Regions from separate parts of the Syntrophothermus lipocalidus DSM 12680 genome, predicted to be linked through region 1. Evidence: riboswitches for the same ligand, from Rfam matches in the RefSeq annotation. Region 1 holds a riboswitch; the other holds the start of a gene.
What was found. Region 1 has a riboswitch for thiamine pyrophosphate ahead of thiM (hydroxyethylthiazole kinase). Riboswitches for the same ligand answer to the same signal wherever they lie in the genome.

Region 1 (4,412 bases):
GGTGTCGCTCACGATTTGAACGTAGCTAAACTCGCTTTATTCGATGTGCCTGATGTTCCAGGGATGGCAAAGACTATTTTTAAAGCTCTGGCCCAGCAGGGGATAAACGTGGACATGATAATTCAGAGCGCGACTCGCGACGAGCGCAATGACATATCATTTACTATTACCCGGGATGACCTGGCCCGGGCTTTGCCGGTGGTAGAAAAGGTAGCCGGCGAGATCGGGGCTAACGGGTTTACGTACGGTGAAGACGTAGCCAAAGTGTCGATAGTAGGAGCAGGGATGCAGAGCAATCCGGGAGTAGCTGCCAGCATGTTCGAGGCCCTAGCCGATGAGGGGATTAATATTCAGATGATCAGCACCTCAGAGATCAAGGTTTCCTGCATAATCGACGCCGATTCGGTGGAAAAGGCGGTAAATGCTTTACATGCCAAGTTCAGGCTGCACGAAATAGAGGAATAACGGTGTGGATAAGAGGGCTAGGAGAGACGGGCAAACACTACGGGGCTCGGGCTTATCCGTACCCGAACAAGCAGGCAGTTAACGTTGTTTCGGCTTTGTATGGCAGCCAGGAAATCGCCCCGATTTCTTGGGCTTTACTAAAATCGGAGCACAGGTTAGCCGGTTCCCCCGTTGTGGGCTTGGTTGCACTCTCCGTCGGGTTTAGTAGACTCGCTGATTGTTCTGAGGGGACGGCTACTCTTCAAAAATGGGAGTACCCGCCAGGAGTCAGCCGAGCTCTGACTCCCGATTTCTCGAGGAAAACCCCTTCCCCAGTCATCACCTCGCCGATCACATGGACGGGCACATCCAGTTTCTGACAAATCGTGCGTATGAGTTCCCATTCTCCTCGGCTGAACGTTAATACCAGTTCGTAGTCCTCGCCGCCGGTAAGGGCCATAGGCAAAGGGTCCTGACCGAGTTCGATTGCTACAGCTGCGGCGGCAGGAGATACAGGAATAGTCTCTGCCTTGATCAGTATCATCTTTTTGCTGGCGGTAGCGATAGTATTCAGCTCCTTCGCTAAGCCGTCACTTATGTCTTTCATGGCGTGGACTCTGCCGGTTGCGGCGAGTTCCTGGCCTGCCTCTACGCGGGGCTGAGGGCGGAGATGTCTGGTCAAAGCAAGTTCACGAGCAGGTGAACTGACTCTCGGCAACTCGTTTAGTAAAATAGCCAGCCCGGCAGCAGAACTGCCCAGCTCGCCGGTCACAGCTACCAGATCACCTTCAGCCGCTCCGGCCTGGGTTACCAAGTGCGCCGGATCTACCTCGCCCACCACCGTAAGGCTGACTACCAAACTCGAGGGGGAAGCCGTGATGTCCCCCCCGATAATGTCTACTCCATACCGTGAAGCGAGTTCCTCCATCCCGTCATAAAAAGCGTCGATATCTTCTACCTGCAAAGAGCTGGGTAGGCCCAGCGCAACCACAGCGTGTAAAGGTTTTCCTCCCATGGCGGCCACGTCACTAAGATTCACGGCCAGGGATTTGTAACCCAGATCACGGGCCGATATCTTTTCCCAGATGAAATGGGAACCTTCTACCAGCATATCGGTGGTTATCACCAACAGCTTATTGCCGCTAACCTCAACGACAGCGGCATCATCCCCTATGCCGAGCACTGTACGCTGGTTAACCGAGTTCAAGCGGTTCGTAATTCGTTGGATCAACCCGATTTCACCAATCTCATTGAGCTTCATCTCAAAATCTCCAAACCCGAGTACTTTGATCTATAAATTCTATCAGATGTACGCTATTTTGGCCAAATTGGTGACCTGATCCGGTTGGAGAGCAGCTATGGCATCGAGAAAGGCGGTTTTAAAACTTAACGGGCCCGAAGGGTTACTGTAGGCCGCCAGTTCAGCTGCTACGCCAAAACAGGCTAGAGCGGAGACTGACGCGGCAAAGGCATCTTCCGCTACTGCGGAGAAAGCAGCGACGGCGGTTGCGGCCATACAGCCCGTCCCGGTTATGCGGCCTAGGAACGGGTGACCGTTACTAACAGTCGCGGCACCCGAAGGAGAAAGGATTAAGTCGGTAGCTCCTGTCACCACCACTACTGCACCCAGACGTGCAGCAAGTTTCTGGCCGGCTTGAACCAGGTCACCGGTTACGTTCCCGGATTCCACACCACGAACCTCAGCTTCAAGACCGGCTATGGTACCTATTTCCCCCGCGTTGCCTTTGAGCACGGTTACACGTACTTCCTCGAGCAGCCGAAGGGTAGTTTGGGTTCGATAAGACGTAGCTCCGCACCCCACAGGGTCAAGTATAACCGGTATGCTTAGCTCGTTAGCTTTCTTTGCGGCTTTGAGCATAGAGTCGACGATCCTTTTGTTTAGAGTGCCGATGTTCAGGACCAAGGCCCCGGCTAGGGAAACCATTTCTTCAACTTCTTCCACCGCATCTGCCATTACCGGAAGCGCCCCTAACTGCAAGGCGATGTTGGCACAGTCATTAACCGAAACGTAGTTCGTGATGTGGTGAATCAAGGGGTTGATTTGGCGAACTTTTTCTAAGTGTTGACCGATACTGTTTGACACCACTACCTACCTCCTAAACAAAAATAAAAGCGGACCACGTAGGTCCACCTTAAAAACCAAAACCTGCACGCTTCCCTACGCTGGTATTATCCAGATCAGGTGCAAAGGGTCGCGGGCTTGCCGCCCGTATCTCAGCCCCGCTACCAGGAGCTCCCCTAGCGTCTGTTCTGCAGACGTGTATAGAGTTTATGTTTAAGCGCAACCGTCTTTTTTAAATTTATCGTGGGAAGGACGGGGAGTCAAGAGGGATTCGAGGGTAACTATAGTTTCCATCCCGTTACGGCATACTAAAATTGTGGACTCCGTGGTCAGTCGCTACATAGGAAGCGGCGTTTTCAGTGTTTAGCCGTGATACCGGTTGCGGCGTAAGGTCCCGCTCGTCATGAATACAACTTAGGTCCGGGTGTGGAACCATTGCAAGGCAATACAAACTAATCTATAATTTGATTATAAAAAATTAAAGAACAGAAATAGAATTCTCTTAGAGAAAGACATGTTATGTTTATGCGCTTTTTGTTGGCTGAGGGGGTGAGGCCACATCTCGCGATCCGCATCGTTTTGCATTCCCACTGTGCTGGTTTGTGCTGGCTATTGTAACTAACATTAGCTGCCCCGAACTTTTCAGTTCCGGTAGTCTTTCCAGTTTGATTCTTGATTAACGACCGATACCTGCTATTGATATATAAGTGCCGACGAAACACCGTTATGTACAGAGATGGAAACTGCTCGGGTTAACTCATAGTTTGGACCGGCACGGTGAGCGAATGTTATGGTCGTGGCGGTAGTGCATTCATAGGAGGGGACGCAGGTGACTGAAGGCAAGGAGGAAAAAAAGGGTTTAGTACTGGTCATAACCGGGGACGGGAAAGGTAAGACCACTTCGGCTCTTGGGCAAGCTGTGAGGGCTATGGGTCACGGGTTTAAGGTATTCTTCCTTCAGTTTATGAAGGGGAGGACCTACGGCGAACATATATGTGCGGAAAAATACCTGCCTAACCTGACGGTTCGCCAGTGTGGCTTGGAGAAGTTCGTTATCAAAGGTAAGGCAACTCCGGCCGACATCGAAGAGGCCCGGGAAGGGTTAGAAATGGCCCGGCAGGCTATGTTTTCTGGGGAGTACGACATGGTGATACTGGATGAGATCAACATCTGCATGGATTTTGGACTGATTCCGGTGGAAGAGGTAGTAGAACTGGTGAAGAATAAACCGCCTCAGTTAGACTTGGTTTTAACTGGAAGAAGAGCTCCAGCTGAGATCATCGAGCTGGCCGATACTGTAAGCGAAGTAAAAGAGATTAAACATGCTTATGCTAAAGGGATCAAAGCCAGGGCCGGGATTGAGTTCTGATTTTATGTATCCGGTTATTTTTTGGGGAGGCGAATATAATGAGCGAGGATCTGGTTCAAAAGGCTAAGGACAACGCGCGGCAGAATTTCCGCGAGGGTCTGAACTGCGCCGAATCAGTACTGAAGGCTATTCTGGACACAGGAGTTACCGATTTTCCACCTGAGGTAGTGGCTATGGCTACCGGTTTCGGAGGCGGAATGGGGCTTTCAGGCAACAACTGCGGGGCTCTTATCGGTGCAGTCATGGCAGTTGGAGCTGTCCACGGCCGCAAGAACCCGTTGGAAGGCGAGTTCCAGGAGAGGGTGGACCGGCTCTACGGAAACCCGGGACTATACCGTTTCTTCAACGGTCTTCCCCACGAGTTTAAAGCCAAGTTTCAATACCTCGATTGTGCTAAGCTGAATGAAAATTACCCAGAGTGGCAGGACAAGGAACGTTTCCGCCAGTGCATGAAGATGGTCATCGAAGCAGCAGGGATGGCTATGGAATACATCATCAAGGGTAAGGAGGAAGGGT
Region 2 (4,412 bases), 1.1 Mb from region 1:
GCTCACGGTAATTGAGCCATCCAAAGGTCGTCAAGCTCAAAGCGAGCAATCCTACCGCTACGAGGGCGATGACGCGATAAGGGTTGTATGTACCGCGGTTTACAGGCCTCTGGTCCATGCCGTCTCCTCTCCCCGTATGTACTGACTGGTCAGTTTAATTTTAGGAAGTTTATTCCACGAAGTCAACCGGTTTTTGGTTTGCCCGGAGGCTAGTTTTTGCGAAGCATGTATAAAGGATGTATAATGTTTGCGTGAGTTGGGGAAGGGGAAAGGAGTAGAAATAATGGGGATCAAAGACGTGCGTGAGTATCTTCGGCAGTGGGATAGGGAGAAGGATATTTTGGAATTCGACACCTCGAGCGCTACGGTCGAGCTGGCTGCTCAGGCGGTAGGAGTAGAGCCGGCCCGGATTGCCAAGACCTTGGCTTTTAAAAACGGGGAAGGGGCTTTGCTGGTGGTCGCTGCGGGCGATGCTAGAGTCGACAACAAGAAATTCAAGCAGGAGTTCGGGTTCAAGCCCCACATGCTGAGCCCAGACGAGGCCTTGGCCCTGACCGGGCACCCGGTGGGCGGAGTCTGTCCGTTTGGACTGAAGCAGGACGTGCCTGTTTTCTGCGACGTGTCGCTCAAACGGTTTGATACGGTCTTTCCCGCCTGCGGCAGCAGCAACTCGGCCATCGAGCTCACCTGCGAGGAGCTCGACCTCTACTCGCGGAACGTGAGGTGGGTCGACGTGTGCAGGGGCTGGGCCTAACGCAGGGATTGAGCCGAGGTGTAGGCTAGGAGCAGCTTGACGATTTCTTTTATCAATTCGAGTTCCTGGGAAGAACAGCGGGCGAGGAGCTCCGTGAGCTCGGGGTCGGGTTTGCTGGAAGCAAAGTAGTGCGTGTGGCCCGGGTCGCCCACAGAAAGGATATTGTCGTTTTGGGCCCCGGTTAACAAATAATCGGGAGAGACGCGAAGACAGAAAACAAACCTCATGAAAACCGCAAGACTCATTACCCGTTCACCTCGCTCCAACTGACCGACATAGTAATCAGAAACCCCGATGATTTCGGCCAGTTGGCTGCGGGATAGCCCGAGTTTCTGCCTTTGTTCCCTTATTCTTCGACCGAGAGCTTTCAAATCCAATTGCATCGCAATCTCCGCAAAAATGTACTCAAAATAACTTTAACGGACTTGAGCGCCTATCTGAATAGGCAACGAGCTCATAAATAGAATTTGCTCTAAGCATATATTTCATGTACAATTTTGCTTTGAGACTAACTTGTCGTGTTCAAAATACCAGTTGGGGAGGATTAGGGTTGGACGTGAAAGAAAGAATCGAACTTGCGCGCACACTTCTCAATAATGCGGCCAGGATGAACGCTCGTAAGGAGCTGATTTACAGGCTCAGTCAGAAGGTTGACCAGTACGTGGTCGAGTACATGCGGAAGGAGTTGAAATCGGAGGACAAAAGCAACTAGGTTGCTGATTCGGGGACATGTGTGAAACCTTATGGCAAGGGGCGTTAAACAGGCAAGGAGTTTTGGAAACGGGCCGGTTAACGCCCCTCGACCGTCTGGGCAATCGAATTTTCGTCATCTCGCGAGATGCTACCCGGAGGCTTGCTTTTTGAAAGTCAACGATGAGGAAAAAGCGTGACCGGGAATTTTCCCGGTCACTTTCACGCTTTTTAGTAGTTGTCGCAGGCCGGCTCGTAGTAACCGCGGGGATGGGCGCAGGCCGGGCAGACTTCAGGCGGCTCAGGACCTTCGTGTACATACCCGCAGTTGCGGCAGCGCCAGCGGATGGGCTCATCGCGGCGGAACAGGGTTCCTTCATTAAGCCGCTTTAACAGGGCCAGGTACCGCTTTTCGTGCTCTTCTTCCACTTCCGCTATTTCCCGGAAGACATCGGCGATGTCGTCAAAGCCTTCTTCCCGGGCTATTTTCTCAAACTCTTTGTACATGGTGGTATGTTCGTAGTTTTCGCCTTTGGCCGCTTCCTCCAGGTTTTGGGCAGTAGTGCCTATGCCTTCGAGGAATTTGAACAACCGCTTGGCGTGCTCTTTTTCATTGTCGGCGGTTTCGAGGAAGATGCCGGCAATCTGTTCCAGTCCTTCTTTCTTGGCCTGGCTCGCGAAGTAGGTGTATTTGTTGCGGGCTTGGGACTCACCGGCAAAAGCTGCCCAGAGGTTGGCTTCGGTCTTCGATCCTTTCAATTCCATCCAGTTCGCCTCCTTTTGCTTAGTTTCTGTAAGTACCATTATCATACCAGTTATTTCTATAAAATGCGACTCCAATACATTCCTTGTCCATATTTTCAGTACCGGAATTTGCTTCGAGAACTTTTGCAGGGTGGCTTCTTTCCGATGCTTTAAACCGGTGGCGAAAATAAGCCTATAAGGTATAATCATTAATAACAGCAGCACATCGTGAGATTAACCCGGTGGGGGTGCCGACAAGGCTGAGAGGCATGATGCCAACCCTTAGAACCTGATCTGGGTAATGCCAGCGGAGGGAAACGGGGGACGAACATCACCAGGTGATGGTCAACCGCACTCTCTTCGGGGAGTGCTCGTTTATTTTTGGGGAAAGAGGTGGAGGCCATGACACCGGACGAGGTGCACAAAGTTCTTACCATAGCCGGTTCGGATTCGGGAGGCGGGGCAGGGATACAGGCGGACCTCAAGACTTTTGCGGCTTTAGGGGTCTACGGCACGAGTGTGATCACCGCGGTTACCGCTCAGAATACCTTGGGAGTTCAGGGCGTGGGTGGCATAGACCCGGCTCTGGTGGAACAGCAGATGGACAGCGTGTTCCTTGACATAAAAGTGGAGGCAGCCAAGACGGGGATGCTTTACGATGAGGGCATCATCCGGGCCGTGGCTAGAAAGCTGGGGGAACACCGGGTCAGAAATGTAGTTGTGGATCCGGTGATGGTTTCCACTACCGGACACCGGCTGCTCTTGCCGGAAGCGGAACGGGCCATGCGCGAGTTGATGATGCCGGCAGCCGACTTCGTCACTCCTAACCCGGATGAAGCGTCGGTCCTGTGGGGGGCTAGCATCCGTAAGGAAGCGGATCTGCACCAGGCGGCCCGGGCTATACGGGATATGGGAGCACGGTTCGTGATCATTACCGGGGTAAAGCGAGGGGAACGTTGTCTAGACCTGGCCTTCGACGGGCGGGAGTTTCGAGAACTGGAGGGTCCTTATATTCCTACTCCTAACACGCACGGGACCGGGTGCACTTATTCGGCAGCCCTGGCCTCGTTTCTGGCCTACGGGATGGAACCTTGGGAAGCGGCCCAGGCGGCCAAGGATTTTGTAACTACCGGGCTCCGCTATTCATACAGTCCGGGAAAAGGATCCGGGCCAGTCAATCACTCGGCTTTGTACTATCCGGGGACAGTGGCCGACCGGGCGGTGGCTCGGCTGCGCAGCCTGGTTTTTGCGAACTGGAGAAAAAGGCCCGAGCCGGGACGCGAGCCAGTCTTAAATCTCATCATAGGGAGCCCTTGGTGTAGCGGGCAGGACTACGCAGAGCTGGCTGAAAAGGCCATACGGATGGGAACCCGAGTCATTCAACTGAGGGAAAAGGAAAAGGATAGCAGGGAGATGATAGAAGTAGGTCTACGGGTAGCCCGATCCTGCCGGGAACACGGTGCGATCTTCATCGTCAATGACCGGGCAGATGTGGCTGTTGCCGTGGGAGCTGACGGCGTGCACTTGGGGCAGACTGATATTCCGCCCGAGGTCGCCCGAGCCATGATGGGCCCGGGCAAAATCGTTGGGGTATCGGTGAGTACCGTTGAGGAAGCCAGGGCGGCGATAGCGGCAGGAGCTGATTACCTGGGGTTGGGGCCGGTATTCGCGACGGCCAGCAAGCAGGACGCGGCTCCTCCCTGTGGTCTGGAAACGGTGCGGCAAGTGGCTAGCTTTTCTCCGGTGCCGGTGATAGCCATCGGGGGAATCACGCCTGAAAACGCGCGCGAAGTTCTCAATGCCGGGGCAGCGGGAGTTGCTGTTATTTCGGCGGTCTGGGACAGCCCGGATCCCTGGGACCAGATGCGGAGGTTCATAGAGATGATGCGGATTTGAGACAATTGAGACGCAGACGGACGCAGGATTGGAGGAATTGGAGTGACGCAGTTAGAAAAGGGAAGACAGGGAAAGATAACCCAAGAGATAGAATCGGTAGCAAAGGCCGAGGGGATTCATCCTGAGGTACTGCGGCAGCGAGTGGCTGAAGGGTTGGCGGTTATACCGGCCAATCCTAACCACCGGGGCTTGGTGCCTTGTGGTATCGGACTGGGCCTGCGCACAAAAGTGAATGCTAATATCGGCACATCGCCTGTGTTTCCCGATTGGCAGACTGAGGTAGAAAAACTGGAGGCAGCTTTAGCTGCGGGGGCGGATACGGTGATGG

Region 2: another riboswitch for thiamine pyrophosphate. It lies ahead of thiD (bifunctional hydroxymethylpyrimidine kinase/phosphomethylpyrimidine kinase); the one in region 1 lies ahead of thiM (hydroxyethylthiazole kinase).

What each region holds. Positions count from the first base shown of each region.
Region 1 covers NC_014220.1:1,519,538-1,523,949, reverse strand. Annotated here, with positions in the region: gene SLIP_RS07275 (aspartate kinase) at 1-465, shown strand, start outside; gene thiL (thiamine-phosphate kinase) at 707-1,705, opposite strand; gene thiM (hydroxyethylthiazole kinase) at 1,748-2,548, opposite strand; TPP riboswitch at 2,604-2,715, opposite strand; gene cobO (cob(I)yrinic acid a,c-diamide adenosyltransferase) at 3,357-3,896, shown strand; gene SLIP_RS07255 (C-GCAxxG-C-C family protein) at 3,935-4,412, shown strand, end outside.
Region 2 covers NC_014220.1:240,100-244,511, forward strand. Annotated here, with positions in the region: gene SLIP_RS01155 (HlyD family secretion protein) at 1-118, opposite strand, end outside; gene SLIP_RS01160 (YbaK/EbsC family protein) at 284-754, shown strand; gene SLIP_RS01165 (helix-turn-helix domain-containing protein) at 751-1,137, opposite strand; gene SLIP_RS12275 (Spo0E family sporulation regulatory protein-aspartic acid phosphatase) at 1,311-1,466, shown strand; gene rbr (rubrerythrin) at 1,676-2,209, opposite strand; TPP riboswitch at 2,423-2,521, shown strand; gene thiD (bifunctional hydroxymethylpyrimidine kinase/phosphomethylpyrimidine kinase) at 2,570-4,084, shown strand; gene thiC (phosphomethylpyrimidine synthase ThiC) at 4,127-4,412, shown strand, end outside.